3 regions of the Nonomuraea purpurea genome follow, and region 3 is predicted to be linked to each of the others. Evidence: riboswitches for the same ligand, from Rfam matches in the RefSeq annotation. Region 3 holds a riboswitch; each other region holds the start of a gene.
What was found. A riboswitch is a leader RNA that binds a small molecule or an ion and turns the genes downstream of it on or off. The one in region 3 is predicted to bind S-adenosylmethionine.
Positions count from the first base shown of each region.

Region 1: another riboswitch for S-adenosylmethionine. It lies ahead of ACFOY2_RS18990 (ABC transporter substrate-binding protein); the one in region 3 lies ahead of ACFOY2_RS31740 (aminotransferase class V-fold PLP-dependent enzyme).
Region 2: another riboswitch for S-adenosylmethionine. It lies ahead of thrC (threonine synthase); the one in region 3 lies ahead of ACFOY2_RS31740 (aminotransferase class V-fold PLP-dependent enzyme).

Region 1 covers NZ_JBHSBI010000009.1:54,997-65,438, forward strand. Annotated here, with positions in the region: gene ACFOY2_RS18970 (hydantoinase/oxoprolinase family protein) at 1-1,995, opposite strand, end outside; gene ACFOY2_RS18975 (ABC transporter permease) at 1,992-2,792, opposite strand; gene ACFOY2_RS18980 (ABC transporter permease) at 2,785-3,684, opposite strand; gene ACFOY2_RS18985 (ABC transporter ATP-binding protein) at 3,681-5,024, opposite strand; gene ACFOY2_RS18990 (ABC transporter substrate-binding protein) at 4,991-6,094, opposite strand; SAM riboswitch class IV at 6,146-6,266, opposite strand; gene ACFOY2_RS18995 (sulfite exporter TauE/SafE family protein) at 6,494-7,432, shown strand; gene ACFOY2_RS19000 (RrF2 family transcriptional regulator) at 7,638-8,039, shown strand; gene ACFOY2_RS19005 (sensor histidine kinase) at 8,050-9,165, shown strand; gene ACFOY2_RS19010 (response regulator) at 9,162-9,815, shown strand; gene ACFOY2_RS19015 (ABC transporter ATP-binding protein) at 9,870-10,442, shown strand, end outside.
Region 2 covers NZ_JBHSBI010000026.1:20,429-30,870, forward strand. Annotated here, with positions in the region: gene ACFOY2_RS38445 (ABC transporter ATP-binding protein) at 1-631, shown strand, start outside; gene ACFOY2_RS38450 (ABC transporter ATP-binding protein) at 618-1,634, shown strand; gene ACFOY2_RS38455 (lipid-transfer protein) at 1,674-2,861, opposite strand; gene ACFOY2_RS38460 (Zn-ribbon domain-containing OB-fold protein) at 2,858-3,262, opposite strand; gene ACFOY2_RS38465 (S8 family serine peptidase) at 3,289-4,431, opposite strand; gene ACFOY2_RS38470 (DUF3263 domain-containing protein) at 4,896-5,192, shown strand; gene otsB (trehalose-phosphatase) at 5,232-6,002, shown strand; gene ACFOY2_RS38480 (hypothetical protein) at 6,066-6,641, shown strand; gene ACFOY2_RS38485 (alpha,alpha-trehalose-phosphate synthase (UDP-forming)) at 6,638-8,086, opposite strand; gene ACFOY2_RS38490 (RNA polymerase sigma factor) at 8,118-8,672, shown strand; SAM riboswitch class I at 8,752-8,893, shown strand; gene thrC (threonine synthase) at 8,907-10,136, shown strand; gene ACFOY2_RS38500 (MoaD/ThiS family protein) at 10,161-10,436, shown strand.
Region 3 covers NZ_JBHSBI010000018.1:38,693-49,134, reverse strand. Annotated here, with positions in the region: gene panC (pantoate--beta-alanine ligase) at 1-255, opposite strand, end outside; gene ACFOY2_RS31765 (Rossmann-like and DUF2520 domain-containing protein) at 278-1,168, opposite strand; gene ACFOY2_RS31760 (chaplin family protein) at 1,481-1,708, opposite strand; gene ACFOY2_RS31755 (SAM-dependent methyltransferase) at 1,898-2,860, shown strand; gene ACFOY2_RS31750 (cytochrome P450) at 2,844-4,037, opposite strand; gene ACFOY2_RS31745 (TerC family protein) at 4,047-4,796, opposite strand; SAM riboswitch class IV at 4,911-5,026, shown strand; gene ACFOY2_RS31740 (aminotransferase class V-fold PLP-dependent enzyme) at 5,070-6,356, shown strand; gene ACFOY2_RS31735 (DoxX family protein) at 6,358-6,990, opposite strand; gene ACFOY2_RS31730 (NADH-quinone oxidoreductase subunit D) at 7,115-8,260, shown strand; gene ACFOY2_RS31725 (acyltransferase family protein) at 8,257-9,399, shown strand; gene ACFOY2_RS31720 (hypothetical protein) at 9,402-9,587, shown strand; gene ACFOY2_RS31715 (DUF3180 domain-containing protein) at 9,584-10,045, opposite strand; gene folK (2-amino-4-hydroxy-6-hydroxymethyldihydropteridine diphosphokinase) at 10,042-10,442, opposite strand, start outside.

The DNA.
Region 1 (10,442 bases), on a different contig from region 3:
CGACTCGACGTCGAGGCCGCTGGGGTCGAGGGGGACGCGCAGCTCGTACGCCTGGCCGGAGTAGCGCATGTCAGCCGCCGCCGACAGCCGCGCCACCGGCCCGTCGCCGTGCTGCTCGACCAGCGCGTCGCGGGGCTGTCCGGTCTGCGAGTCGTGGGGCCTGGTCAGCGGGTTGCGGGGCTGTTCGGTCTGCGGGTCGTGGGGCCTGGTCAGCGGGTTGTGGGGCTGTTCGGTCTGCGGGTTGCGGGGCCCGGTCAGTGGGTCGCGGGGCTGTCCGGTCAGCGAGTCTCCTTGCTCGGCCAGCCAGTCGTGGGCCTGGGCGGACAGTTCGGCGAGCACGCCTGTCAGGCGCTCGGCGCTGTCGGGGTCGAGGGTGCGGCGCAGGCTGCGGGCGAAGTCGCGGCGCAGGTCGGCGCCCGCCGCGCCGAGCGCGCAGAATGTGGCGGCCGTCGGCGGCACCACGATGTGGCTGATCCCGACCTCCTCGGCGAGCATGGCGGCGTGCGTCGGCCCCGCCCCGCCGAACGGCACCAGCGTGAACCCGCGCGGGTCGAGCCCGCGCTGCGCCATGATCTTCTGCAGTTCGGTGGCCATGCCCGCGGTGGCCACCCGCAGCGCGCCCGCCGCCGCGGTCGCTGCCGTGCCTGCGGCGGTGGTTACGCGCAGCGCGCCGGCCGCCGCTGCGGTCGAGGCCGTTCCCGCCACCGCCGTGTCGGGCGCGGACTGCCCGTCGCCTCCCGGCAGGAGGCCGTTCAGCGCCTTGGCCGCGGCGTCGGCGTCGAGCGGCATCCGGCCGCCGAGGAACGTCGCCGGGTCGATCAGCCCGGTCACCAGGTAGCAGTCGGTCACGGTCGGGCGGTCGCCTCCCCGGCCGTACGCCACCGGACCAGGATCGGCGCCCGCGCTGCCCGGACCGACCTTGAGCACGCCCTGGCCGTCCACCCAGACGACCGAGCCGCCGCCCGCGCCGATGGCGTTCACCGCGACGACCGGCACGATCAGCGGCAGCCCGCCGACCGTGGTGTGCGTGGCCAGCTCGGGGGAGCCGCCGACCGTCACGGCGATGTCGCTGCTGGTGCCGCCCATGTCAAAGGTGACGATGCCGCCAGTGCCGCCGACGCCCTCGACGTTCCCGGCGCTCTTGACGTCCCCGAGATGGCGTGCCAGCCGTGCCGCCGCGGCCACACCGGCCGCCGGGCCCGACAACACGGTCTCGATGGGACGTTCGGCGGCAGAACGCAGGCTCATCGAGCCGCCGTTGGACGCGCTGATGAAGATCGGCGCCGCCACCTCCAGGCCGCGCACCCGGCGCTCCAGGCGGGTGAAGTAGTCGCGCATGAGGGGCTGGATGTAGGCGTTCATGCAGGCGACCAGGGCGCGCTCGTACTCGCGCACCTCCGGCCAGACGGTCGCCGACGCGGTCACCGGCAGCCCTGGCAGCCGCTCGCGCAGGCTCGCCGCGACCCCCTCCTCGAAGTCCGGGTCGGTGTAGCCGTGCAGGACCACGACCGCCGCCGCGTCGGCGCGGGTCGCGCGCAGCCGCTCCGCGACGCGGTCCAGTTCGGCCGCGTCCGGCACGGCGGCGGGCTCTCCGCGGGGGCCGAGCCTGGCCGGGATCTCGACGATGAGGTTGCGGGGGACCAGCGGCTCCTCCTTGCCCGCGTACAGGTCGAAGGAGGACGGCATGCGGCTGCGGCCGATCTCCAGCAGGTCGCGGTAGCCCTGGGTCACGACCAGCGCGATCCGCGCGCCTCGGCGCTGGATGATGGCGTTCAGGCCGATCGTGGTGCCGTGCGTGATGCCCGCGACGTCCTCGGGCCGCAGCTCCGCCCGCGCGAGGACGGCCGCCAGGCCGTCGGCGACGGCCCGCGAGGGGTCGGCGGGCGTGCTCGGCTCCTTGTGGTGGACCACCAGATCGCGCTCGGGCAGGACGGCGACGAGGTCCGTGAACGTGCCCCCGACGTCGATCCCGATCCGCGCCGTTTGTCCGGTCACAATGCCTCCGAGATACGAGCGAACCGATCGGCGACCACCATCACGACCACGCTCGCGGCCATGAGCAGCGTGGACACCGCCGCCATCGACGGATCGAGCTGGTACTGCACGGCCGAGAAGATGCGCAGCGGCACGGTCGTGGTGTTCGCGCCCGCCACCAGCGCCGTCACGGCGACCTCGCCCAGCGACGTGACCGCCGCCAGGACGCCGCCCGCCAGGATGCCGGGCCGCAGCAGCGGCAGCGTCACCGTGAGGAACACCCGGATGCGGCCCGCGCCCAGGCTCGTCGCCGCCCGTTCGAGCGCCGGGTCGAGCTGGGCCGCGCTCACCATGACCGCCCGCACCACGAACGGCAGCGCGACCAGCGAATGCGCCAGCCACAACCCCGGCAGCGAGTTGATCAGGCCGACGCCGTGGAAGTAGTACAGCAGGCCGAGCGCGATGATGATCTCCGGCACCATCAGCGGCGACAACGCCAGCCCCTGGAGCAGCCGGCGGCCGGGGAACGAACCCTGCGTCAGCCCGTAGGCGGCCAGCGTGCCGAGCACCACCGTCGTCGGCACGACCAGCGCCATCAGCAGGCCGCTCAGCCGGAAGGAGACCTGCCAGTCGGGCGAGCCGAGCACCTCGGCGTACCAGCGCAGCGACAACCCCGACGGCGGGAACGCCATCGAGCCCGCCCGGTTGAACGAGCTGATCACCAGCACCACCAGCGGCGCGATCAGGAACAGGAAGACCAGCGCCGCCAGGGCCGCCCCGGCCAGGCGCACGCCCCTGTCGTAACCCCGCTCACCCATGAAGCCGCCTCTCCCAGATCCTGAACACGCCCGCGAGCAGTGAGGTGGAGACGATCGTGAGGGCCAGCAGCGCGAAGCTCAGCGCCGCGGCGACCGGGTAGTCGAACACCGTCGTCACCTGGTCGTAGACCCGGATGCCCGTCAGCGGCTGCGTCACCCCGCCGACCAGCAGCGGCGTGATGTAGATGCCCATGGCCAGCGCGAAGACGATCAGCGCGCCCGTGACCATCCCCGGCAGGCTCAGGGGGACCGTCACCCGCAGGAACGTCCTGATCGGGCCGGCCCCTAGGGTCTGCGAGGCGCGGTGCAGGTTGCGGTCCTGGCCGCCGAGCGCCGTGGTCAGCGGGATGATCGCGAACGGCAGCAGCACGTGCGTCACCGCCACCACGACCGCCGGGTAGCTGGTCAGGAGCTGGGCCAGCTGGTCCCGCAGGCCCGTGGCGACCAGCGCCTGGTTGACGACCCCGTTGCCCGACAGCAGCACCACCCAGCCGTAGGTGCGCACGACCACGCTGGTCAGCAGCGGCGAGATCACGATGACGAACAGCAGCGTACGCACCACGCCGGGACGCTGGCGGGCCAGCGCGTAGGCGGCCGGGTACGCCAGGGTCACGCACAGGACCGCCACCAGGAGCGCCGTGGCCAGCGTTTGGAGGAGAGAGCCGTAGAAGTACGGCTCGGTGAGGACCCGCCCGTACTGCTCCAGGGTCCAGCCCGGCAGGGCGGCGTTGAAGGCGTCGACCGGATTGAAGCTCAGGCGGAGCAGGCGGACCAGCGGCACCAGGAACAGGGCCGCCAGGAAGACCAGGAGCGGGAGGACGTAGACGAAGCCCGTCCAGCGGGGGCGGCGCGCGGGGGCCGCCGGGCGCGCGCCCGGCGATACGACCGTCATCCCGCCCCCACCTCAGGCCCGGCACCGGGCTCCGCGCCGGGCTTCGCCGCGGGCCCCGTGTCGGGCTTGGCTTCCGACCCCGCGCCGGACCTCGCCTCGGGTCCCGTGCCGGGCTTCGCGCCGGTCTCCGGTTCGGGTCCCGCGTCGAGGATGATCACGTCGGCGGGGTCCCAGGTTGCCACGACCGGCGTGCCCGCGCCCGGCGGGTCAGCCGAGCCCGCGCCGGTGTCGGCGCTCTGCACGCTCAGGGCGCGCCCGTCGGCCAGCCGCACCTCGACGTGCCAGGCGTCACCCGCGAACGCCCGATACCCCACGGTCCCCGCGACCCCGCCGGCCGTCTCGACGCCAGCCGTGTTGGGGCTCGCTTCGGCCGGGTCGGTGGTGCGGAGGGCTGAGGCGGGCGTGTCGGGAATGCCGGTCGAACCGGGTTCGTCGGCGGTGCGCAGGCGGATGCGTTCTGGGCGGATCGCCACTACCGCGTGCTCGCCCACGCCCACCGGCAGTGGCCCGCAGCCCACGGTGATCCCGCCGACGTCGAGCTCGCCCGAGGCCGTGACGGTGCCCTCCAGGACGTTGGCCGCCCCGATGAACTGCGCCACGAAGCGGGTCGCCGGCCGCCGGTAGACCTCGTCGGGGGTGCCGAGCTGCTCGATCCGGCCGCCGTTCATGACGGCCACCCGGTCGGACAGCGCCAGAGCCTCCTCCTGGTCGTGCGTGACGAAGATCATCGTGGTGCCGATGCGGCGCTGGATGGCCCGCAGCTCCACCCGCATCTCCCTGCGCAGCTTGGCGTCGAGGTTGGACAGCGGCTCGTCCAGCAGCAGCACCGCGGGCCGGATGGCCAGGGCGCGGGCCAGCGCCACCCGCTGCTGCTGGCCGCCGGAGAGCTGCTTGGGCCGGCGCTCGGCGTACCCCTCGAGGCCGACCAGGCGCAGCGCCTCGCGGACGCGCTCCTCGCGTTCGGCCCGGTCCAGGCGGCGCACCCGCAGCCCGTACGCCACGTTGGCGGCGACGGTCATGTGCGGGAACAGCGCGTAGTTCTGGAAGACCATGCCCAGACCCCGGCGGTACGGCGGCCGGTCGGTGACGTCGGAGCCGTCGATCACGATCCGGCCCGCCGTGGGCCGCACGAAGCCCGCGATGGAGTTGAGCAGCGTCGTCTTGCCGCAACCGCTGGGCCCGAGAATGGACAGGAACTCGCCCTTGCGGATCGACAGCCGCTCCAGATCGAGCACCCGCGCGCCTTCGTAGCCGGCGGCCAGTCCCTCGATCTCGACGTGTCCCGCCCCGTCCCCGGGCAGTTCGATCAGCCGAAGATCTGATTCCACCGCTGCTGCCATTCGTTGAGCTTGGGGGTGGCGACCGTGTAGTCGACCCAGATGAACTTCTCGAAGACCTCGGGCCCGTGCTTGACCCGCTCCTCGAAGGCCGGGCTGTAGTCGATGGCGTCGTTCCCGGCGGCGTACCAGGTGCCTTCGGCGAACGGCTTCTGGTTCTGCGCCGCCGACAGGTAGTCGAGGAACTTGGTGGCCAGCTCGCTGTTCTTGCTGCCGCTGGCGACGAAGTACGAGGTCAGCGCCCCCACCGGGCCAGACTTGGGGTAGGTGAAGCCGATCGGGGAGCCCGCCTGGGCCATGGCGAAGGCGCGGCCGTCCCAGAAGGGCATGATCCAGGCGTCGCCGTTCTCCATGACGGTGGCGGCGTTGCCCGCGTTGGCGGGGAAGGACGACACGCAGCCCTTCAGCGTCTCCAGCTTGGCGAACGCCTTGTCCACGGCCGCGGGGTCGGACAGCTTGCCGCCTTCGGAGGTGACCAGGGCGGAGAAGAACTCCAGGCCGGGGTTGTAGGTCAGCGGGGGCAGGGCGATGTGGCCGCAGTACTGCTTGTCGAAGATGTCCGACCAGTCCGACGGCGGCGTCTTGATCTTGTCGGTTCGGTAGAGGAGGCCGGTCGAGCCCGTGGTCAGCGGCACGCCGTACTGCTTGCCCTGGTAGGCCGACTTGCCGCGCAGCACGGGGTCGATGTCCTTCCAGTGCGTGAGCTTGGCGGTGTCGAGCGGCTGCAGCAGACCGGCCGAGGACGCGGGCAGGGAGGCGTCGGGGGTGAAGGCGATGACGTCGAACGGCGGGTTCTCGCCGCCGGACGCCCGCAGCTTGGTGAGCCATTCGGCGTTGGCGCCGTAGACGAGGTTGACCTTCGCGCCGGTGTCGCGTTCGAACGGCTCGACGAACGACTTCTTGAACAGCTCGCCCCATGCGCCCGCGAACGCGGTCACCGTGAGTTCCTGTTTGGCCTGGCCCGCGTCGCCCGTACCCGACGATCCGCCCGTGTCGACGCCGCCGCATGCCGTGAGCGCGAGCATGACCGCGGCGCCCGCTCCGGCCAGGCGAGTGACTCCGCCCTTCATCATTACCCTTTCGTTGGAGCCAAGGGCGCGGGGGTGGGGCAGGGCACGGCTGGAGGACCGCGCTTGCCGCCGGGAGCACCGTTCAGCTCGACGACCATGTCATCACCCGGGGCACCCCGCCGCGGTGGGAGGGTTGCCGTCCAGCAAGCCGGGGCTTCGCACTGGACTCGTGACAAAAGCGACTATACCAGTCGGTTTTAGTGACAATCTTCCGGGCTCGTTTGTGTCGTTTGCTCACCTTTATACACATTGCAGGCTCTTGGCGTACACGTACCCCCGTCGCGGCGCGTGATTCGGGCGCCACGGGGCGCACTCCCTCGCGGATGGGGGTTGACTGGCGTGCGCTTTGCCTTAATGATTATTCCTACTTGTACAGTAGGATTAATCGGGAAAGGGGGTGCCGTGCGAGCACTCATCCTGCTCGGGCTGGTCGGCTTCGCCGCACAGCTCGTGGACGGCAGCCTGGGCATGGCCTACGGCGTCACTTCGACCACGTTGCTGCTGGCCATCGGCACCAACGCCGCCGCCGCCTCGGCCACCGTGCACCTTGCCGAGATCGGCACCACACTCGCCTCGGGCCTGTCACACTGGCGCTTCGGCAACATCGACTGGAAGGTCGTCGGCAAGATCGGCGTTCCCGGCGCCGTCGGCGCGTTCGCCGGCGCGACGTTCCTGTCGAGCCTGTCGACCGAGACCGCCGCTCCGGTCATGTCGCTCATCCTGCTGACCCTGGGCGCCTACATCCTCATCCGGTTCACCGCGTACGGACTGCCGCGCGGCAACCTGGGCAAGCCGCTGCGCAAGCGCTTCCTGACGCCGCTCGGACTGCTCGCCGGGTTCGTCGACGCCACCGGAGGCGGCGGCTGGGGCCCGGTCGGCACCCCCGCCATCCTGGCCAGCGGCCGCCTGGCGCCCCGCAAGGTGATCGGCTCCATCGACGCCAGCGAATTCCTCGTCGCCATCGCCGCCAGCGTCGGGTTCTTCGTCGGCATCGGCTCCGAGAACATCAACTTCGCCTGGGTCGCCGTGCTCCTGCTCGGCGGCGTCATCGCCGCCCCGATCGCGGCCTGGCTGGTCCGGCACATCCCGCCGCGCATCCTCGGCTCGGCCGTGGGCGGGCTCATCATCCTGACCAACGTCCGCACCCTGCTGCGCAGCGAATGGATCGACGCCCCCGGCAACGTCCAGGCCATCGCCTACGTCGCCATCGCCGTCCTGTGGGCCGCCGCCATCGCCTACTCGGTGCGCGAGTACCGGCGCGACAAGGCGCACGAGTCGGTCGAGGCGGTCGAGGACGAGACCCGCCGCACGACGACGGAAGAAGAAACCGCCTCCGCCTGAGCCACGTCCCGGGTCCGGCGGCCTCTCGCACGGGAGCCGGACCCGGGACGCGGGAACCTCCTCGGCCGGAGGCCGATCACAAAGGAGCATCATTGACCTCAAGCCCCTGCCTGCCGCGACAGCACCGTGCGGCGCCCCCGATCGCCGCCCTGGCCGCACCCGCCAGGGCCGCCGCCGTCCCGCCGGCAGTGCGGCGGGACGGCTGATGCGCATCTCCGCCCGCACCCAGTACGCGCTGTGCGCCATGGTCGCCCTCGCGACCGCGGAAGGCCCCGTACACGCGGAATGGGTCGCCCTCACCCAGGACATCCCGCGCCGATTCTGCGACAACATCCTGCTCCAACTGCGCAGGGCGGGCCTGGTACGCAGCCAAAGAGGCCCCGACGGCGGCTACTGGCTGGCCCGCCCGGCCAAGGAGATCAGCCTCGCCGACGTGATCCACGTGACCGAGGGCGTCGAGCAGGGCTCCGAGCACTTCCCCGCCGCCGCCGCGCCCCTGGCCGACGTCTGGGCCCAGCTCCGCAGCCACGAACACGCCCTGCTGAGCGAGATCACCCTCGCCCACATCGTGGACGCTCCCACGGGGTTGACCACCTCGGGCTCGTAAGGTCTGCGGTATGGCTCAGCACTGGTTCGACCCCGACCGGCGCGGCTCCGCCGGCTGGGACCTGGCGGCCGCGTCGCTGTGCGTCCTGGTGTTCTGGCTGCCGATCGACGGCGGCGGACGCGCCGCCTGGGCCCACGCCGGGCTGATCGCGCTGCTGGTCGCCGGCATGCTGCTGCGCGGGCGGCGGCCGTTCGCGGCGCTGGCCGTCGTCGGCGCCGCGACCCTGGCGGGCGTCGCGTTCGGGATGACGCAGGACCCGTTCGTCGCCTCGGCGTGGGTGCTCTATCGCGTGGCCCTCACCTACGGGTCCGCCAGGTCGCTCAAGACCGTGGCGTGGGCGGTGGGGGTGAGCATCGCGGCGGTGGCGTTCCTGGGGACCGCCGACGCGGAGAGCGCCGTGCGCCACACGATGCTCAGCCTGTCCGCGCTGGCCGTGGCCTGGGTGCTGGGCGCCACGACGCGCCAGGCGGCGCTGGAGACCGAGCACGCGATGCTGGCAGAACGGCACGGGGCCGTGACGGCCGAACGGCTGCGCGTGGTGCGGGAGGTCCATGACGTCGTCTCCCACTCGCTCGGCACGATCGCCGTGACCGCCGGTGTCGCGGCCCGCGCCGACGACATGGGACGCATGCGCGCCAGGCTCGGGCAGATCGAGCAGGTGAGCAGGCAGGCGATGGAGGAACTGCGCACGACGCTCGGCGCCGTCCGCGAGAGCGGCGAGCCCGCCGAGCGCCGTCCGCAGCCGGGGATCGGGGACCTGGCCGCCCTGGCGGGCCGGATGCGGGAGGGCGGCGTGCCGGTGACGCTGACGGTGACGGACGCGGAAGGCGTTCCGGCCGGGGTCGGGCTGGCGGCGTACCGGATCGTCCAGGAAGGGCTGACGAACGCCGCCCGCCACGCCCCGGGCGCCCGCTGCACGGTCACGGTGAGCGGCGCGAACGGCGAGTTACACATCGCGGTCACCGACGACGGCGGTACGCGGGCCGTGCGCGCGGAGCCCGGGTTCGGGTTGGTGGGTCTGCGGGAGCGGGTCGAGCTGCTTGGCGGCGACTTCACCGCGGGACACCGGCAGGAGGCCGGGTTCGAGCTGCGCGCCGTCATTCCCCTCCCGGAGGCGACCTCGTGACTGAACAGATCAGGGTGCTGGTCGCCGAGGACCAGGATCTGCTGCGGGCCTCGCTCGTCGAGCTCGTCGGCGCCGACCCCGCCCTGACGGCGGCGGGCGAGGCGCGTGACGGCAGGCAGGCCGTCGAGGCCGCCGCCCGGCTGCGTCCCGACGTGGTGCTGATGGACATCCGCATGCCGGTCATGGACGGCCTGGAGGCCACCCGCGCCATCTGCGCGGCCCACCCCGAGGCCAAGGTCGTCATCCTGACGACGTTCGACCTGGACGAGTACGTCTACGAGGCCCTGCGCGCCGGCGCCTGCGGCTTCCTGCTGAAGAACGCCGGCACCGACGAGATCCTCCGGGCGGTCCACACCGTCCACCACGGCAACGCGATGCTCGCCCCCGAGGTGACCAAACGCATGATCGCCGGCTACGCCCGCCCCCGCCCGGACGCGGCCCGCCTGTCCGGGCTGACCGAGCGCGAGCGCGACGTCGTGGCCGCGATCGTCCAGGGGATGTCCAACGAGGAGATCGCCGCCGCCCTGTTCCTCAGCAGGGCCACCGTCAAGACGTACCTGAGCCGGCTCTTCCTCAAGCTCGGCGTACGCGACCGCACCCAGCTCGTCATTCTGGCCTACGAGTCCGGCTACGTGGACGGCCTGCGGTAGCTGTCAACCTTTGGCCGATGCGGCCGTCCGTCCCCGGCTGGAACGCTGCAAGCCATGATCGAAGTTGTCGGCCTCACCAAACGTCATGGCGCCAAGGTCGCCATCAGCGACGTCTCCTTCGCCGTCGCGCCCGGCCGGGTGACGGGGTTCCTCGGCCCGAACGGGGCGGGGAAGTCCTCCACGCTGCGCATCCTGCTCGGACTCGACCGCGCCGACGCGGGCACCGCGCTGATCGGCGGCCTGCCGTACAGGAAGCTCCGCGACCCGTTGCGCACGGTCGGCTCGCTGCTGGAGGGCAGCGGCGCGCATCGCTCCCGCACCGCGCGCGCCCACCTGTCCTGGGTGGCGCGCAGCAACGGCATCCCCAAACGCCGCGTGGCGCAGGCGCTGGCGGAGGTCGGTCTTGAGCACGTCGCGGGCAAGCGGGTCGGCACGTTCTCGCTGGGCATGGGGCAGCGGCTCGGCCTGGCGGCGGCGCTGCTCGGCGAGCCCGCGGCGCTGGTGCTGGACGAGCCGGTCAACGGCCTCGACCCCGACGGGATCCGCTGGATGCGGCGGCTGCTGAAGGAGTACGCCAAGGGCGGCGGCGCGGTGCTGATCTCCAGCCACCTGATGAGCGAGATGGCC
Region 2 (10,442 bases), on a different contig from region 3:
GGTGCACCGGGGCATGTCCAAGGCCGAGGCCATGAAGAAGGCCGTCGAGCTGATGGACCGGGTCCGCATCCCGGCGGCCAAGCAGCGGATCAACGACTATCCGCACCAGTTCTCCGGCGGCATGCGGCAGCGCATCATGATCGCCATGTCGATCGCGCTCGACCCCGAGGTGCTGATCGCGGACGAGCCGACCACGGCGCTCGACGTGACCGTCCAGGCCCAGATCATGGAGCTGCTGGCAGAGCTGCAGCGCGAGAGCCAGATGGGTCTCATCCTGATCACGCACGACCTGGGCGTCGTCGCCGACGTGGCCGACAAGATCGCGGTCATGTACGCGGGCCGCATCGTCGAGAACGCCCCCGTGCACGACATCTACAAGGGGCCGGCGCACCCGTACACGAAGGGCCTGCTGGAGTCGATCCCCCGGGTCGACCTCAAGGGCCAGGACCTGTACGCCATCAAGGGGCTGCCGCCCAACCTGCTGGACCTGCCGACGGGCTGCTCGTTCCACCCGCGCTGCCCGTACCGGCAGGACGACTGCGTGACGGACGTGCCGCCGCTCCACGAGATCAGCGGCACGCGGAGCAGCGCCTGCCACTACTGGAGGGAGGTCCTCGATGGCGAGCGGTGACGAGCGCATCCTTGAGGTGCGCGATCTGGTCAAGCACTTCCCGCTGACCCAGGGCATCCTGTTCAAGCGGCAGATCGGCGCGATCAAGGCCGTCGACGGCGTCTCGTTCGACCTGCACAAGGGCGAGACGCTGGGCATCGTGGGCGAGTCGGGCTGCGGCAAGTCCACGCTCGCCAAGGTGCTGATGGCGCTGGAGCGGCCGACGTCGGGGTCGGTGCTGATCAACGGCCAGGACATCGGCAAGGCCAAGGGCGCCGACCTCAAGCGGATGCGCCGCAACATCCAGATGGTCATGCAGGACCCGTACACCTCGCTGAACCCCCGGATGACCGTCGGCGACATCATCGGCGAGCCGTACGAGATCCACACCGAGGTGGCGCCCAAGGGCGGCCGGCGCAAGAAGGTGCAGGAGCTGCTGGAGGTGGTGGGGCTCAACCCCGACCACATCAACCGCTACCCGCACCAGTTCTCCGGCGGTCAGCGGCAGCGCATCGGTATCGCCCGTGGGCTGACGCTCCAGCCCGAGATCATCGTGTGCGACGAGCCGGTGTCGGCGCTGGACGTGTCGATCCAGGCCCAGGTGATCAACCTGCTGGAGCGGCTGCAGAACGAGTTCGACCTGGCCTACATCTTCATCGCCCACGACCTGTCGGTGGTCCGCCACATCTCCGACCGGGTCGGGGTGATGTACCTCGGCAAGTTCGTGGAGATCGGCAAGGACCTCGAGATCTACGACAAGCCCGCGCACCCCTACACGCAGGCGCTGTTGTCGGCGGTGCCCGTGCCCGATCCCGAGGGACGGGAGCAGCGCGAGCGGATCATCCTCCAGGGTGACCCGCCCTCGCCGGCCAACCCGCCTTCCGGCTGCCGGTTCCGTACGCGGTGCTGGAAGGCGCAGGAGATCTGCGCCGAGGAGGAGCCGCTGCTGCAGATCCGGCCGGGCGTCACCCACGACAGTGCCTGTCACTTCGCGGAGACGCACGACGTGGTGCACGTGAGCTGAAACCTGGCGGGCCCTCCGGCGAGTTCCGGAGGGCCCGCGTCAGGTGGTGGCGATCAGGGCGGAGCCGTGGCCGAACAGGCCCTGGTTGGCGGCCAGGCCGACGCGGGCGCCCGGCACCTGGCGGGCTCCCGCACGGCCCCGCAGCTGGGTCGTCAGCTCGCAGAGCTGGGCGATCGCCTGGGCGGGGATGGCCTCGCCGAAGGACGCAAGGCCGCCGGAGGGGTTCACGGGCAGCCGGCCGCCGAGCGCCGTGGCGCCCTCGCGCAGGAGCTTGTCCGCCTCGCCAGGGGCGCACAGGCCGACGTCCTCCATCCAGTCCAGTTCCAGGGCCGTGGACAGGTCGTACACCTCCGCCAGCGAGACGTCCTCCGGCCCGAGCCCGGCCTCCTCGTAGGCGGCGTGGGCGATCGCCGCCCTGAACGGCCTTTCCCGCGGCGGGACGGCGGCGCAGGAGTCCGTGGCGAAGTCCGGCAGCTCCAGGACCGTGTTGGGGAAGGTCGGGGTGACGGTGGAGACGGCGGCCAGGCGTACCAGGGGGCCCGTGGCGCCGTGACGGCGGGCGAAGGACTCCGAGGTCAGCACCACCGCCGCGCCGCCGTCCGAGGTGGCGCAGATGTCCATGAGCCGCAGCGGGTCGGCCACCATGGGGGAGGCCAGCACCTGTTCGGCGGTGACGGTCTCGCGGTAGCGGGCCATCGGGTTGAGCGAGCCGGCCAGCGCGTTCTTGACCTTGACGGCGGCGAAGTCGGCGGTCGTGGTGCCGTGGAGCGCCATGCGGCGGCGGGCGTACAGGGCGAAATAGGCGGGATTGGTGGCGCCGAGGAGGCGGAAGCGGAGCCAGTCGGGGTCGTCCGGCCTGTCGCCGCCCACCGGCTTGAAGAAGCCCTTGGGGGTGGAGTCCGCGCCGACCACGAGGGCCACGTCGCACAGCCCCGCCAGGATCCGGGTACGCGCGAGGTCCACGGCCTGCGCTCCCGACGCGCACGCCGCGTAGCAGGAGGCCACCCTGGCCCCCGACCAGCCCAGCGCCCGGGCGTAGGAGGCGCCGGCGACGAAACCCGGATAGCCGTTCCTGATCGTGTCCGCCCCCACCACGAACTGCACGTCCGTCCACGCCACCCTGGCGTCGCGCAGGGCGTCGCGGGCCGCGGCCACGCCGTATTCCAGGAAAGGGCGTCCCTGTTTACCCCACGGGTGCATGCCCGTTCCCAGTACCACGACGCTCATTGGACAGGTCTCCACATCCACACCAACGGCCCGTCGGCCAGGGGGCCCGAGGTGAGCTCCAGTTCCATGCCGACCTCCAGTTCGTTCACCGTCAGGTCCCTGACCTGGCCGAGTACCACGATCCCCACTTCGTCCAGCTCGACCGCGGCCAGTGTCACCGGCACGTAGGGATCCGCCGCCACGAACGGCGCCGGCGGCGGGTAGCAGGCGTTGGTGTACGACCAGACCCGCCCCCGCCTGGGAAGCGTGACCTCCTCCATCGAGTCCCCGTCGCAGCGCGGGTTGGGGCAGAGGTCCCGCCTCGGTGGGAAGCACACGGTGCCGCAGGCCGCGCACCTGGTGCCCAGCAGCGCGACGCCGTCCTCGCCGAGCGCGAACCAGCCCTCGATCGCCATCGTCATACGCAGGAGTATCACACAAGCGCTTGTTAGGTTGAATCCCCGCGCCGCCGGTACATGATGAGCACCCGCGCCGACATCCCCGCCATCAGCAGCAGCAACCCCGCCACCACCGGCGTCCTGGACGCGGGCGCGGGAACGGGCATCGGCCGGCTCCCGCCGACGTAGGGGCCAGGGCGGGCGAGCGCCGATGCCGTGGGAACGTCCATGCGCGCCGCCGCCCGCAGGGCGAGCAGCGCGTTGGCCACGCCGTGCCCGTAGGAGGAGCTGTAACCGTCCGAGGGACGGTGCCTGGTGCCCAGCTCGATGGCCATGCGCACGTGAGCCGGCGACATGCCGGGATGCGCCGACTTGATCAGCGCGGCCACGCCCGCCACCATGGCGGCGGCCGAGCTGGTGCCGTCGCCGACCACGTACGAGTCGCCGCCGTCGGCCGTCACGATCTCCGTGCCGGGGGCCACCACCGACAGGTAGTCCTGCCGGTTGGAGAAGCCGGCCACCTGGAGCCGCTGGTCCACCGCCCCCACGGCGATCACGCCCGGGTAGGCGGCGGGGAAGTTCTTCTTGTTGGCCGCGGCGCCGTCGTTGCCCGAGGAGGCCACCAGCACGATGCCCTTGCCGACGGCGTACTGGACGGCCTCCTCCTCCGAGGCCGACCCCTCCCACGAGCCGCTGCCGCCGCCCAGCGACATGCTGATGACGTCGGCGCCGTGGTCGGCCGCATACCGGATGCCCCTGGCCAGCGCGTCGCGTCCGCCGGAGCGCCGCTGTTCGCGCCGCGGGTCGCCGTTCTCCAGCGTGACGCGTACGGACAGGACCTTGGCCTGGGGCGCCACCCCGACGACGCCGCGTGACGCCCCGTGCCCACGCCCGGCGATCAGGCTGGCCATGGCGGTGCCGTGCTGCCCCCATGGGCCCCTGGCGGCCCCGGTCAGGTCGGGCCCCTGGATCACGGCGCCCTCCAGGTCGGGGTGGTCGCCGTTCACGCCGGTGTCGAGGACGGCCACCAGCACGCCCTCGCCCTTGCTCGACCGCCACGCCTCCGGCAGCCGCATCGCGCCGAGCTGCCACTGCCCGGCGCGCGCGACCTCGCCCACGTCGTCGGAGGCGCTCGTCGGCGCGAGCCCGAGCACGAACGCGGCCGTCAGCACGGGCACGAGGAGCCCCCTCATGGGGCCGGCACCCGGGACGGCGCCATCGCGAGCGAGCGCGACCGCCCGCCGGGGAAGGTCGTGGGGGCGATCACGGCGCACGTCACCCGCGCCCTCCAGGGGCTCGGGCCGGCGGACATTATGAAGATGTGCACGGCGGACAGTTGGTACACGTCAACCTCGAACGGGAGGGGAGGGGCGCCCGATCTGCCCGTGCATTCTGACACGAGGGGGTCGGTGCAATCCGACGCTTCAGTAAACAGGCCGATACGTGGAGTAATTCCTATCTGCGGCCTTCGTCCAAAGAAGTCGGTGAAAGTCGGACATGTGAGCCAGGAGGGAGCGGGATGGTCCAGGCGAGAACCGCCACGCCGCGACTGTACGTCTCTCAATCCGCCGTGAACAGCCGCACTCCGCACATTACGATGGCCACGGGCCGCGTGCGGGCGTGCCGATCGTCGCCCGCCCCTTCCGAGGAGGACACCATGGGAGCACCGCTCAGCGGTGACGATGCCCAGGAGACGTCCCGCCAACCGCTGACAGAACGAGAGCTGGAGCTCCTCGCCTTCGAACGCCAGTGGTGGCGCTACGCGGGCGCGAAGGAGCAGGCCGTCAAGGAGGCCTTCGGGTTCTCCGCCACCCGCTACTACCAGTTGCTCGGCGAGCTGATCGACAGACCGGAGGCGCTGGAGCAAGATCCGATGCTGGTCAAACGGCTGCGCAGGTTACGGTCCACCCGCCAGCGCGACCGAGCGGCCAGAAGGTTTGGCATGCGTCCCTGACCGGCTGGGTACGGCAGCCGCGTGAGGAACATCCCTGGAATGAAAGCGATCTTGAATGATCCGGCGGGCGCCGTGATCGGGCTCGACTTCGACGGCACGCTGTCGCCGATCGTGCCCGATCCCGCCGAGGCCGTGATCCATCCGAAGGCCCCCGCGGTGCTCGCCAGGCTGGGCGCGCGCGTCCGCGCGCTGGCCGTCGTCACCGGCCGGCCCCCTGCCACCGTGCTGGAGCTCGGGCCGGGCCTGGCCGACGTGCCCGGCCTGGTCATCCTCGGCCACTACGGCTTCGAACGCTGGGAGAACGGCCGGATCTCCGCCCCGCCCCCGCATCCCGGCGTGCCGCGGGTCGAGGCCGAGCTGCAGCTGCTGCTCGACTCGCTGGGCCTGCGAGAGGTGATGGTGGAGGACAAGGGCCGGGCCGTGGCGGTGCACACCAGACGCGCCCCCGACCCCGGGGCCGCGCTGGCCGCGTTGCGCGAGCCGCTGGCCAAGCTGGCCGACAAGCACGACCTGGTGGTCGAGCCGGGGCGCTTCGTGCTGGAGCTGCGGCCGCCCGGCATGGACAAGGGCCAGGCGCTCAGCCTGTTCCTGACCGAGCGGGCCGCCAGGTCCGTGCTGTTCGCCGGTGACGACCTCGGCGATCTGGCCGCGTTCGAGGCCGTGCGCGCCTGCGGGCTGCCCGGCGTCACCGTGTGCAGCGGCTCGGCCGAGGTGACGGCGCTGACCGAGCTGGCCGACCTCGTGGTGGACGGGCCCGAGGGGGTGGTGGAGTTGCTCGACGAGCTCGCCTCCGCGATCAGCGCCGCGTGACCGGGCGGCGGTTTTCAGCCATTGGCGACTGATCTGCAAGTGGCGCCCCCTACCGTCAGTCGCATGTCCAAGCGATACCTCGCCGTCGCGGCCCTGGCCGCGATCACCCTCCTGGCCGCCCCCCTGCCCGCGCACGCCGCCCCCGCCCAGCCGCTCAAGCTCAGAGGCGGCCTGACCCTCTACCTGCCGATCAAGTGGGAGGTGCGCCGCGTCAGCCCCGACTGGATCCGGGTGGTCACCGGCAGGTGCGCCAAGCCCGGCGGCGCCTACGGCACCGCCGAGTGCGACAGCTTCTGGGTGCTCGGCCCGAAGGCCATCAAGGAGGGCAACGAGCTCTTTTCTCCCTACACCGGTGCCAAACCGTTCTATCCCGCTACCGACGTGCAGCTGTGCCCGCACAACCGCAAGTGGGGCCAGACGCTCGGCGCGGCGAAGGTCAAGGGCCTGCGCCAGGTCGGCCCCGGGCACAAGGCCGCCTACCGCGAGTGGAAGGCCACCTGCGTCTCCTACTCGGGCGGCGCGGTGAAGTCCCGCTACGTGCAGCGCGAGTGGTTCCTGCCCACCACCAAGATCCTGGTCGTCGACCAGTGGAACACGCCCGGCCTGGCCGGCGTGCTCGAGCACGCCGACTGGCGTTAGAGCGCCTGCTGCTCGTCGATGGGCCCCAGAGCGTCGAGCTGGGCCGCCAGCCACTTCTGCGGCGGCAGGGCGGTGGCGGCGGCGTGCAGCTTGTCACGCCGCATCCTGCGTTCGTCCTCCGGCATGACCAGCGCCTCGTGCAGGGCGTCGGCCGTCTCGGTGATGTCGTAGGGGTTGACGACGAGCGCGTGCGGCCCCAGCTCGGCCGCCGCGCCGGCCTCCCGCGACAACACCAGCGCGCATCGCGGCGACAGGATCGGGCCCTCCTTGGCGACCAGGTTCATGCCGTCGCGGATGGGGTTGACCAGCAGGACATCCGCCATCCTGTAGGCGGCCAGCGAGCGCGGATAGTCGTCGTTGACGTTGAGGATCAGCGGATCCCAGTCCTCCGTGGCGTAGGTGTCCTCGATCTCCTGGGCGCAGCGCTGCACCATGGCGGTGTACTCGCGGTATTCGGGCAGGTCGTGCCTGCTGGGGTAGGCGAAGGCCAGGTGCACCACGCGGCCGTGCCACTCGGGGTGGGCGGCGAGGAACTCGCCGTAGGCCACCAGGCCGCGCACGATGTTCTTCGACAGCTCGGTGCGGTCGATGCGGACGATCAGGCTGCGCTCGCCCACCTGCTCCCTGAGCGCCGCCATGTGCGACTCGACGTCGGGCTCGACGGCCCGCTCCCACAGCGCGTCGCCGTCGACGCCCAGGCTGTGGACGCCGATGCGGGTCGTCCTGCCCTGGTGGGTGACGCTGCGCCCGGCGCGGTCGGCCTCCGCGCCCAGGAGAGCCTCACAGCAGTCCATGAACGCCTGGGCCCACCTGTCTGCCAGGAACCCGGCGTGATCGGCTCCCAGAATGCCTTCCAGGACCTCTCTGGCCACAGCGTCGGGCAGCAGGGAGAAGTATTCGGGCGGCGCCCACGGGGTGTGGCTGAAATGGGCGATGCGCAGATCGGGCCGTTCTGCGCGGAGCATCGCCGGGGTCAACGTCAGGTGGTAGTCCTGCACCATCACGCGGGCGCCGTGGCCGGCCTCCTCGGCCAGTGCCAGCGCGAACGCGCCGTTGTAGTCGCGGTAGGACTCCCACTCGCGGGCGAAGCGGGTGCCGAAGCTGGGCGAGTTGGGGATGTCGTAGAGCAGGTGGTTGACGAACCACAGGGTCGAGTTGGCCACGGCGTTGTAGGCGCGGTGGAAGGTGGCGGGCGGGATGTCGAGCATCCGCACCTTGCCGATGTCGTAGCCGGCCTGGTCGATCCGGCCGCCAGGAGTCAGGCGCACGGCGCTGCGGTCGCCGTCGGACAGCGCCGCGCACACCCACAGCACGCCGTCGTCCTTGGTCGCCCCGGACAACCCGGACACCAGGCCGCCCCCGCCGCGTTTCATGGTCAGTTCGCCGTCGTCGGAGACGGTGAAGGAGACAGGTCCTCTGTTGGAGGCCACCAGAACGCTGTTCATCGAGGCTCCTTTCGCCCATAGGATCCCAGCTATGGCGCTAGATGAGCTAACCGAGGAACTCGCCCGCTCCGCCGCCGCCGGAGATCATCGCGCACTTGGCGAACTCCTGGCACGGATCGAGCCTGATGTGATGCGTCACTGCGCCCGAATCCTGCCATATCATCAGGACGCTGAGGAGGCCTCGCAAGACACATTGCTGGCCGTGGCGCGTAACATCGGGCGCTTCGAGGGACGGGCGAGGTTCAGTACCTGGCTGCACATCGTCACGGCCAACTGCGCGCGTACGACGTACCGCTCGCTCAAGCGCAGGGCCGCCGAGCAGACCTCCGACGAGCTGCCCATGCAGAAGCCCGACGTTCGGCGGGTCAGTGTGATCGCGGGCTCGCGGCTCGACCTGCTCGACGCCATGGAGGCGCTGGAGGCCGACAAACCCGACCTGGCTCAGGCGCTGGTTCTGCGCGACATCGTCCAGCTCGACTACAACGAGGTGGCCGAGCAGCTGGGAATTCCGCTCGGCACCGCCAAGTCGCGTATCCACCAGGCACGCAAATACGTACAGGGTGTGCTCGGGGAGGACTATCGCTGAGACTATGCGTCTCATCTGCTGAGACGGATGGTCGTTTGGGTCACTTGGGCGGGTAGAGTCCAATTCAACAACTGAATATTGCTCATCCAGAGGGGTGGAGGGACCGGCCCTGCGAAGCCCCGGCAACCCTCCCGGCTTTCGACTCGCGACCTGGCGAGGCCGACCGGGACAAGGTGCCAATTCCGGTTCGCGGTCAAGGTGGCCGCGGGCGAAGATGAGGGAAGGCCTCGCTTCATGCCGCTTGACTTTGGTCCTGCCGTCGCTCTGTCCTGCCGCGAGTGCGGCACCCGTTACCCCCTCGGCCCCAGTTTCGCGTGTCAGGAGTGTTTCGGGCCGCTTGAGGCGGCCTACTCCTTCGGCGAAGTGACCCGCGCGGACATCGAATCGGGCCCCGCCAACATCTGGCGCTACCGGTCGTTGCTGCCGGTGCCCGCCGACGTCATCAGTAAGCCCAATATGAACCCCGGCTGGACCAAATTGGTCAAGGCCGGAAATCTGGGGCGAGCACTCGGCATCAAGTCCCTGCATGTGAAGGACGACTCGGGCAACCCCACCCACTCCTTCAAGGACCGCGTGGTCGCCATGGCCGTCGAGGCGGCGCGCAACTTCGGTTTCCACACCCTTTCCTGCTCCTCCACCGGCAATCTCGCGGGCGCGGTCACGGCCGCGGCGGCGCGGGCGGGGCTCGAGGCGTGCGTGTTCATCCCCGCGAACCTCGAACACGCCAAGATCGCCATGGCCCGGGTGTTCGGCGGCCGGCTGATCGGCATCGACGGCACCTACGACGAGGTCAACAGGTTCTGCTCGGAACTGATCGGCGACCCGCTCGGCGACAAGTGGGGCTTCGTCAACGTCAACCTGCGGCCCTACTACGCCGAGGGGTCCAAGACGCTCGCGTACGAGATCGCCGAGCAGCTCGGCTGGCGGCTGCCCGAGCAGATCATCATCCCCATCGCCTCCGGCTCGCAGCTCACGAAGATCGACAAGGGCTTCAAGGAGCTGGTGGCGCTGGGGCTGGTCGAGGACACCCCCTACAAGATCTTCGGGGCGCAGGCGGCCGGCTGCTCGCCGGTCTCCACCGCGTACAAGGCGGGACACGACGTCGTCCAGCCGGTCAAGCCCGACACCATCGCCAAGTCGCTGGCCATCGGCAACCCGGCCGACGGCCCGTACGTGCTCGACATCGCCCGGCGCACGGGAGGGGGCGTCGAGGACGTCACCGACCCTGAGATCGTGGCCGCGATCAAGCTGCTGGCCTCGACCGAGGGCATCTTCGCCGAGACCGCCGGCGGGGTGACCGTGGGCGTGCTCAAGAAGCTCGTCGAGACGGGAGCGCTCGACCCGGAGGCCGAGACCGTGGTGCTCAACACCGGCGACGGGCTCAAGACGCTCGACGTGCTCGCCGACGCCAAGCCCACCGCCGTGATCCGGCCCTCTCTCGACGCGTACCGCGCGACTGTCTGACAACCAGGAAAGGCGACTTAAACCATGGCCGTATCTGTGCGGATTCCCACCATTCTGCGTACGTACACCGGCGGCAACGCCGAAGTGAGTGGCGAGGGCGCGACTCTTCGTGACGTGCTCGCCAAGCTCGACTCCGACTACCCGGGGATCGGCGCGAGAATACTTGATGAATCGGGCAAGATTCGACGTTTCGTCAACGTTTATGTTGGGGAAGAGGACGTCCGTTTCGTCGAAGGACTCGACACTCCCGCCCCTGAGGGCGCTCAGATCTCAATCATCCCGGCGGTCGCCGGAGGCTGAGTGCAC
Region 3 (10,442 bases):
GTCGACGCCCTCGGCCCGGCACGCGTCCAGGTCGGCATCAAATGTACGGGGATAGCGGGAAAAATCCTCGTTTGGGGAAAATTGCAGAGGGTTGACGAAAACACTGACCACGACCTGATCGGCCCGGACGCGGGCCTGCCTGATCAGCGACCTGTGGCCCTCGTGCAGCGCACCCATGGTCGGCACCAGCGCCACATCGCCACCACGACGCGCCTTGACCAGGTCTTCCCTGTTCCTGGCGACGATCAGCTCCATAACTGCCCTCCAAACGCGACTTTCAGGTCCATATATTGCCCCCCAGCGCGTCGAGCAGCCGCTCCGCCTCCTCGGGTTTGAGCAGCCCCGCCGCCAGCGCCCGATCTGCCGTGAGCCTGGCCAGCGCGATGTAGGCGTCGGCCGCCTCGGGGGCCGCCAGGATCAGCGCGTCCACGTGCTTGCGCACGGTGCCGGCGTCGCCGCGTACGACGGGGCCGGTGAGACCGGTGATGCCCAGCCGCAGCACGTTGTCGAGCGCGGCCCCGAGCAGCGGGCCCAGCATCCGGCCCGGATGCTCCACACCGATGCGGCCCAGCAGCTCCTGTGACTCGGCGATGAGCGTGACCATGTGGTTGGCGGCCCCGGCCAGCGCCGCGTGGTAGAGCGCGCGGTCGGCGTCGGCGATCCAGACGGGCTCGCCGCCCATCTCGATCACCAGGGCCTCGGCGATGGGCCGCAACATCTCGGGCGAGGTCACGCCATAGGAGATACCGGTCAGCTTGTTGATGTCGTCGTCCCTGCCCGTGAACGTCATCACCGGATGCAGCGCGAGCGGCAGCGCGCCCATCTTGGCGGCCGGGTCGAGCACCGACAGCCCGTACGCCCCGCTGGTGTGGACCAGCAGCTTGCTCTGCAGATCGGCCCCGGTGGCGGCCAGCCCGCCGACGAGATCGGGCAGCGCGTCGTCGGGCACGGTGAGCAGGATCAGCTCGGCGCCGGCGACCACCTCGTCGGGCCGGGAAGTCTTCACCCCCAGCCGGTCGGCGGCCCAGCGCTGCGAGTCGTCCGACACGCCGCTCGCGGCCACGATGCGATGCCCGGCCTGCGCCAATGCGGCGCCCAGAGCCGAGCCGACCTTGCCCGCCCCGAGCACGCCGACAGTCAGCCGTGCCGGGCGATCACCTGCGTCCATGACGTCTCACCCCTGTCGACCGTGATGGCACTGCCGACCAGCGTAACGGCCTCTCAGGATTGCGGACGTGACCGCTGTTTTGCCGCACGTTGAGTTAACGACAAAACCGACAAGGGCATACAAAAAGCGCACCCCCTGTCGGAAGAGATGAGGAGAGGGGTTCACCGCATGGCAGCGGGCGCCGAGTCCTCCGCCAGGGACCCGACGCCCGCATTGTGTGACCTCTTGGAGGTGCGCCGGCCGGTCAGCCGCCGACTGATCGGCCGGAGACCGAGCCCGGGCCGGCCTGCGTCGGCCCGGGCTCCTGTCCGGTCAGTGGTGGCTGGGCACGTAGGAGCTGGCGCCGCCCTTGCAGCCGGCGATGGCGAGGCCGATCACGGCCACCGCGTTGCCGCAGACGTTGACCGGGATGGAGATCGGTGCGTGGATCTGGTTGCCGCCGAGGATGCTGCCGTTGCCGCTGGTGATATCGGCGTGCGCGGGGGCGGCCAGCGCCAGCACGGCGAGCGCTCCGGTAAGGACCATGGCCTTCTTCAGCATGAGGGTTTCCTTCTGTTGTGGCGGCAGGAAGCCGCAGGTACTTGTTCGGGGTGACCGGCTGCGTCAATTGGGGGTTGGCGCAACGCAATCATCCGGTGACAATGGGTAAACGTTACCGCAAGCTTGCAACCTTGAGTAGCTATTCGATGACGATCCGTCGCCGTCGAAAATCATGAGATAGTCCAGGGCATGTGGCTCACCTGGCGCGCCGCGACAGAGCGCGCGCTGTACGGAGAGGCCGGCTTCTACCTGCGCGAACGCCCGTCAGGCCACTTCAGGACCTCGGTGAGCGCCTCGACCGCCTTCGCGGAGGCGATTGTGGCGCTGCTGGCGCAAGTGGACGCCGAACTCGGCGGTCCCGAGGTGCTCGACCTGGTCGACATCGGCGCGGGCGAGGGCGTGCTGGTCACGCAGGTGCTGGCCGCGGCCGACCCCACGCTGCGCGACCGGCTGCGGATCACGGCCGTGGACCTGTCGCCGAGGCCGCGAGAGCTGCCCAAGGAGATCGGCTGGCGCGACCGCCTGCCCGCCGGCGTCTCGGGGCTGGCCATCGCCAACGAATGGCTCGACAACGTGCCGCTCGACGTGGTGGAGCAGACGGCCGACGGACCCCGGCTGGTCATGGTGAACACCCGTACGGGCGAGGAGCGTCTCGGAGGGCCGCCGAGCCCGGCCGACCTGGCCTGGCTCGACCGGTGGTGGCCGCTGACCCGGGTCGGCTCGCGAGCGGAGATCGGCCGGCCGCGCGACGAGGCGTGGGCGTCGGTCCTCATGCGCCTCACCAGGGGACGGGCGATCGCCATCGATTATGCACACCCTGTGGATAACCGCCCGCCCTGCGGGACGCTGACCGGCTACCGCGACGGGGCGGTCGTGTTGCCCGTACCCGACGGCACCTGCGACATCACCGCCCATGTCGCCCTCGACGCGTGCGCCGAGGCCGGGCGGCGGGCCGGCGCGATATCCACAACCTTGTCCACACAGCGCGAGGCGCTGCGCGAGTTGGGCGTCCTCGGGGCGCGCCCGCCCGTCGAGCTGGCCCGCGCCAATCCACGGGGCTATCTGCGGGCCCTGGCCAGAGCTTCGGAGGAGGCCGAGCTGATCGATCCCACCGGGCTCGGCGGCTTCGGCTGGCTCACCCAGCGAAAGTGAGCTCAAGTGAGCGCAGGCCGCGAATGACGTAGCCGGGCTTCCACGTGGGCTCCTGCCGCAGCTCCAGCTTGGGCGCGCGGTCCAGGAGCGCGCCGAACGACTCGATCAGCTCGATGCGGGCCAGCGGCGCGCCCAGGCAGAAGTGGATACCGGCCCCGAACGAGATGTGCGGGTTGTCGGCGCGGCCCACGTCGAGCCGGTCCGGGTCGTCGAAGACCGCCGGGTCGCGGTTGGCCGAGCCGAACAGCAGGGCCACCTCCGACCCGCGCGGGATCCGCACGCCGTGGACCTCGATGTCCTCCAGCACCCAGCGCTCGAACATCTGCAGCGGCGTGTCCCAGCGCATCAGCTCCTCGACGGCCGTGGGCAGCAGCGAACGGTCCTCGCGCAACCGTTGGAGCTCGCCGGGGTTCCTGAACAGGGCCCACCAGCCGTTGCCCGTCACGTTCACGGTGGCCTCGTGGCCGGCGTTGAGCAGCAGGACGCACGTGCCGACCAGCTCGTCCTCGGTGAGCTCCGGGATCTGGGTGAGCGCGCTGATCAGGTCGTCGCCGGGGGCGCGGCGGCGCCGCGCCGCCAGGGACTTGAGGTATCCGGCGAACTCCTCCGCAGCGCGTGCCGCGGTGTGCTGGGCCTGGCTGCCGGGGTTGAGTTCGTACATCAGGCAGATGTCGGCCGACCAGGGGCGCAGCAGGTGGCGGTCCTGGTCGGGGACGCCGAGCATCTCCGCGATCACGGTGACGGGGAGCGGCTCGGCGACCTCGGCGATCAGGTCTCCGCCGCCCTTGTCCGCGTACGCGGCCACCAGCCTCTCGGCGATGGCGCGTACGCGGGGGCGCAACGACTCGACCATGCGCGGCGTGAACGCCCTGGAGACCAACCGGCGCAGCCTGGTGTGCACCGGCGGCTCCACGTCCAGCATGCCCGCCCTGATCACCCGCCAGAACGGCTCCTGGAAGTCCGGCTCCTGCGGCCTGCCGAACTCCTCGTGCGTGGCCACGTGCAGGTAGGACCGCCCCAGGCGGCGGTCTCTGAGCAGGGCGTTGACGTCGGCGTGCCGGGAGACGAGCCACTGGCCCGTCGGCTCGAAGTAGCTGACGGGCGCCTGGCGCCTCAGCTCGTCATAGACCCGGTACGGATGAGCGACGAAATCAGGATCCCAGGGGTCGAAGGGCACTATTTCATCTTAAGGAGTGGCCTTCTCCTCCGTCTCCTCCGGAACCTTCTTGTTGTTCCTGCTGCGCACCCGGATGTTCAGCAGTTCCACGATGACCGAGAACGCCATCGCGAAGTAGATGTAGCCCTTGGGGATGTGCTGGTCCAGGCCCTCGGCGACGAGCACCACGCCGATCAGCACCAGGAACGCCAGCGCCAGCATCTTGATGCTCGGATGCGTGTCGACGAACCTGCTGATCGGCCCGGAGGCGAACAACATCACCAGCACGGCCACCACGACGGCCGCGATCATCACGCCCAGCTCGTCGACCATGCCCACGGCGGTGATGACCGAGTCGAGCGAGAACACGATGTCCAGCACCATGATCTGCGCGATCACGGAGGCGAAGGACGCGGCGGCGGCCTTCTTGTCCTTGCCGTGCGGGGTGTCCATGCTGTGGCCGATCTCCGTGACGCTCTTGGCCAGCAGGAACAGGCCGCCGAGCAACAGGATCAGGTCGCGTCCCGATATCTCGTGGCCGAAGACCGTGAACAGCGGCGCGGTGAGCTGCACCACCCACGACAGGGCGAGCAGCAGGAGCAGCCTGCTGATCAGCGCCGCCGCCAGGCCCAGCACGCGCGCTCTGTCCCGCTGCTCAGGAGGTAGCTTGCCCGCCAGGATCGAGATGAAGATGATGTTGTCTATCCCTAGAACGATCTCCAAGGCGACCAGGGTGAAGAAACCGATCCAGATCTGCGGGTCGGTCACCCAGTCCAGCATGTGTGTACCTCCATGACGCGGGGGTGGCGGGTTTCCGGGTGCAACGAGTCAGGAGTCACATAAGTTCGCGGACTTGCGTTTTAGGGCCTGGCGTCGGTTATAGTGCGGTTCGTAGGTCATGAGTGCCAGCGTCAAGCCCCGGCTAGCTGGCCGGCAACCCTCGCGTCCGCGGCGGGGTGCCCCGGGTGAAGACCTGGTCCGCCACGGAGGGTGGCGGGCAAGCGCGGGCTCCGTGGCTGCTCCGGGGGTCCGATGACCCTGAGGAGATGTGCCGTGTCCACGCTGACGATCTTCAACGCCGCCACCGAACCCATCGACGAAGCCCCCGCCGCCGTCACGAGCCGGTCGATCCCCGCCGTGCTCGGCGCCGACCTCGAAGTGCCGGTCAAGGGCGGCAAGCTGGTGTCCTACGCCAACCTCGACTACGCCGCCAGCGCCCCCTGTCTTGAGCCGGTCAGCGCCGCCGTCACCGCCGCGCTCCCGGCCTACTCCAGCGTTCACCGCGGCGCGGGCTACGCCTCCCAGCTCACCACCGCCAGGTACGAGCAGTCCCGCCACACGGTCAGGGCCTTCGTCGGCGCGCGTCCCGACGACGCCGTGATCTTCACCCGCAACACCACCGACGCCACGAACCTGCTGGCCCGCTGTCTGCCCGCCGGCACCACCGCCGTGGTCTTCGACACCGAGCACCACGCCTCGCTCCTGCCCTGGGCCAGGTCCGTACGGCTCGCGCCCCCCGCCTTCCCCGGCGCGGCCGTCCGCGCCGCCGACGAGGCGCTGGCCGGGATCGAGGGGCCGAAGCTGCTCGTGGTCACCGCCGCCTCCAACGTCACCGGCGAACTGTGGCCCATCGCCGCGCTGGCCCACATCGCGCACCGGCACGGGGCCAGGATCCTGGTGGACGCGGCGCAGCTCGTACCGCACCGGCGGCTCAACCTGACCGCGCTCGACCTGGACTACGTGGTCTTCTCAGGACACAAGCTGTACGCGCCCTTCGGCGCCGGCGCTCTGGTCGGGCGCAGGGACTGGCTGGCCGAGGGCGAGCCGTACCTCAAGGGCGGCGGCGCGGTGCGCTCGGTGGAGGAGACCATCGAGTGGCACGACGACCCCGAGCCGCGCCACGAGGCCGGAACCCCGAACGTGCTGGGCGCCATCGCGCTGGCCGCGGCCTGCGACGCCCTCAGCGCCACGGGGTGGACCGCGCTGGTGCGCGAGGAGGAGGAGCTGATCGCCCGGCTGCGTTCCGGGCTGGCCTCGATCGAGGGTGTTCGGGAGCTGTCGCTGTGGGGGGATGACCATCCTCGGGTCGGCATCGTGTCGTTCACCGTGGCCGGTTACTCGGCGCGCGAGGTGGCCGAGGCGCTCTCCGGCGAGTACGGCATCGGCGTGCGCGACGGCAAGTTCTGCGCGCACCCGTTCGTCCGGCATCTTCTGGATGTGAGCGACGGGGGCTGTGAGGACGACACGGCCTCTGCGGTTCGGGCCTCGATCGGCATCGGGACCACGCGGGAGCACGTGGACCGGCTCATCAAGGCGCTGCGCGACCTCGTCGCCCGCTGACTCAGCGGTTCGGCGGCTTGGGATGCTGGTGCGGCTCGTCGGCCACCAAGGCGTCGATGTCGCGCATGTCGTCGTCGTTGAGCCTGCTCGATCTGGGCGGCGCCTGCTGTTTGGGCTGTTTGCTCGCGCCGGGCGGGTCCTGCGGTCTCGTGGGGCCCGTCGCGAAGTTCCCGTTCCTGGACGCATGGGCGGCCAGCTCCGCCTCGGCCGCGTGCCGCTCCGAATGTCTGCGGAACAACGCGCCGATGATGCCGTCGAGCCCGATCCGCCCGCCTCCGAGCGCCGCGAACATCAGGCCGAGCGCGCCGAGCGCGCCGGGCAGCTCCCAGCCGTCGTTACCGGCCAGCACGCCCTGCGAGGCGTGCACGAACGCGATCGCGCCGAGCATGTTGATCAGCAGTAGCACCCCCATCAGCCGCACCAGCAGGCCGATGATCAGGAAGAGGCCCCCGACGGTCTCCACGATGGTCGCGTACACGGCGGAGAGTTCGGGCACCGGGATCCCCATGTCCGTGAACCCCCGCGAGGTCGGGCCGAGGCCGCCCTGCCACTTCTCCAGCCCGTGCGCCAGGAAGATCACGCCAGTCACCACCCGCGCGATCAGGGCCGCGATATCGAAGAGAACTCTCTTCATGGTGCTTTTCTCCCCCCGTTCCCGCTATTCCTCCCCATGTCCGTCTTAAGGATGCGTTTCAATGCCATTCCTTGACCCTCCCCCGCGCTGGATCGCCGACCACGGCGGTGGCAGCATGGGGCCTATGACGGAACGTGTGGTCGGAATCGGAGCCGGCGCGAAGGAGCTGGCCACCGAGGACATGATCCTCAACATCGGCCCGCAGCACCCGTCGACGCATGGGGTGCTCAGGCTGCGCCTGACACTCGACGGCGAGCGCATCGCCACCGCCGAGCCGATCATCGGCTACATGCACCGGGGCGCGGAGAAGCTCTTCGAGGTCCGCGACTACCGCCAGATCATCATGCTGGCCAACAGGCACGACTGGCTGTCGGGGTTCGCGAACGAGCTGGGCGTGGTGCTGGCCGCCGAACGCCTGCTCGGCATGGAGCCGCCGGTCAGGGCCGTGTGGGCGCGTACACTCCTGGCCGAGCTCAACCGGGCGCTCAACCACCTGATGTTCCTCGGCTCCTACCCCCTGGAGCTGGGCGCGATGACGCCGCTGTTCTACTCCTTCAACGAACGCGAACGCATCCAGGCCGTCATGGAGGAGATCTCCGGCGGACGCATGCACTACATGTTCAACCGGGTCGGCGGGCTGAAGGAGGACCTGCCGCTGGGCTGGCTCGACCGGGTGTCGCAGACCGTCGCCGAGACCCGCCGCCGCGTGCCCGACATCGAGAACCTCATCCTGCACAACGAGATCTTCATGGCCCGCACCAGGGGCGTCGGTGTGCTCTCCGCCGAGCAGATCACCCAGTACGGCGTCAGCGGCCCCATCGCCCGCGCCTCGGGCGTCGATTTCGACCTGCGCCGCGACGAGCCGTACCTGGCCTACTCCGAGCTGCCCGTCAAGGTCGTCACCCGCGGCGCCGGCGACTGCCACGCCCGCTTCGAGGTACTGCTCAACCAGCTCAAGGTCTCGCTCGACCTGGCCGACGCCTGCGTCGACCGCCTGCGCTCGCTGCCTCCAGGGCCGATCAACCAGCGGCTGCCCAAAGTGCTGAAGGTGCCCGAGGGGCACACCTACGCCTGGACCGAGAACCCGCTCGGCATCAACGGCTACTACCTGGTCTCCAAGGGAGACAAGACCCCGTGGCGGCTCAAGCTGCGCTCCGCGTCGTACAGCAACGTCCAGGTGCTGCGCGAGATGCTGCCCGGCCACCTGGTCGCCGACATGGTCGCCATTCTCGGCTCGATGTTCTTCGTCGTGGGTGACATCGACAAGTGACCACCACCCCATCCGACCAGCAAGCAAGCGTCGAACGCGACAAGTACGTCGACTGGCTGCGCGCCCTGAGCCTGATCGTCGTGGTCGTCTGGCACTGGGCGTTCACGATCCTGGAATGGAAGCCGCACGGCCCCGAGCCGACCAGCCCGCTCGGCTTCACCTCCGGGCTGTGGATCCTCACCTGGCTGCTGCAGGTGCTGCCGCTGTTCTTCTATGTCGGCGGCCACGTGCACCTGCTGTCCTGGCACCGGGCCAAGCAGCGCGGCGTCGGCATCGGCGCGTTCGTCTGGCGGCGCATCCGCGCCCTGGCCTCGCCGGCGTTGTTCCTGTCCGGCGTGTGGATCGCCATCGGGGCCTTCGTCACGCTCACCTTCCACGTCGACTGGATGTGGCGGGTGGTGCTGCTGGTGCTCAGCCCGCTGTGGTTCCTCGGCGTCTACCTGGTGCTGATCGCGCTGCTGCCCGTGGCCCTGTGGCTGCACCGCCGCTACGACGTGCTGGCCCTGATCTGGCTCGGCGGCGCCGTCCTGGTCGTCGACGTGTTCCGCTTCCGGTACGGGATCGAGTGGGCCGGCTGGCTCAACATGCTCCTGGTCTGGGGCCTGGCCCACCAGGCCGGGTTCTTCTACGACCGCGTCGTCATCCTGCCCAGACGCTACGACATCGCCGTGCTCTGGACCGGCCTGTTCGCCCTGTTCGGCCTGGTCTACTCGGGCATCTACCCGGGCTCGATGGTGGGCGTGCCCGGCGACAAGTGGTCCAACATGGCGCCGCCCACGTTCGTCATCGTCGCGCTGCTGCTGTTCCAGATCGGGCTGGTCGAGGTGTTGCGGCCGTCGATGGAGCGCGTCCTGGAGCGCCCCGGCTGGCGCCGGGTCAACGGCTTCATCAACCGGTACGCGCTGCCGCTGTTCCTGTTCCACACCACCGGGATGGCCATCGCCCTGGGGTTGTCGTGGTGGCTGTTCGGCACGCTGGGCACGAAGATCCCGCCTGACCTCAAATGGTGGCTGGAGCGGCCCATCGCCATCATCGGCCCGCTCATCTGCACCCTTCCCGTCATCTACCTCTTCGGCCGCCGCAAGCCTCCTGTCAGGCAAAAGCAGGACAGGAAGGTGGGCGGCTCCGTAGGCTCCTAGCCATGGCCAACATCGACTTCCCCGCCAACGCCGAAGACGAGCGGATCATCCGCCGCGCCCTTCGGGAAGGCGAACGGCCGAGTGACGTGATCCGCCGCTCGCTGCGCCTGCTGCAGCGCGAGATGTGGCGCGAGCGCCTCAGCACGGGGACGCGTCCCGCCGCGGAAGACCTGTCAGGCGAGCGTTAGTCGCGCTTGCGCTCGTCAGGTTCCTTCGGGATGCGGCAGGCGTGCTCCAGGTAGAGGGCGGCGCAGATGAGCACCACGCAGGCCACGAACGAGCCCGTCGCGAGGAAGAACTCACGCCGCGGGGTCTCCCGGTCGAGGAGCTGCATCGTGTAGAGGGCGAACCCGGCGAACAGCCCGGCGAAGGCAGCCCCCGCGTACGCCGACGCCTTGCCCAGGGCCGCCAGCCGGGCCACCGACAGCGGCTCGACCGGCTTGGTGTCGGGCTTCCTGGCGATCCTGGCCTTGGTCGCCCAGGCGCTGTAGCCCTCGCCGATGGCCAGCAGCAGCACCGTCGGGATCGCGGTCCACGGCAGGAGGGGCAGCTCCGAGTACATGGGCCTGATCACCGCCCACGTGAGCAGGGCGACCGCGATGACGATGCCGACCAGCCGGCCGGGGTGGGTGGGCTTCAACTTCAATCCGGCCTCTGCAGTTTCAGATCGTCGCGGCGGCGCACCCCCTGCGTGTCGAGCCCCTTGAGGAGCTCGGACACCGGGCCGTGCCCCGGCACCTTGGCCTGCGCGTCGACGTCGGACCATGGCACCAGCACGAACGCCCGCTCGTGCGCCATCGGATGCGGCAGTCTCAGATCGGGGTCGTCGCAAACGGTCTCGCCCACCACGATCAGGTCGATGTCGAGCGTACGCGGCCCCCAGCGCTCGTCGCGAACCCGGCCGAAGGCGTCCTCGACGCTCAGCGCCCGTTCGAGCAGCGCGCGCGGCTCCAGGTCGGTCTCGGCGATCACGATCGCGTTCAGGTAGGGCCTCTGGCCCGGCGGGCCGCCGACGGGATCGGTCTCGTAGACGGGCGACGCCT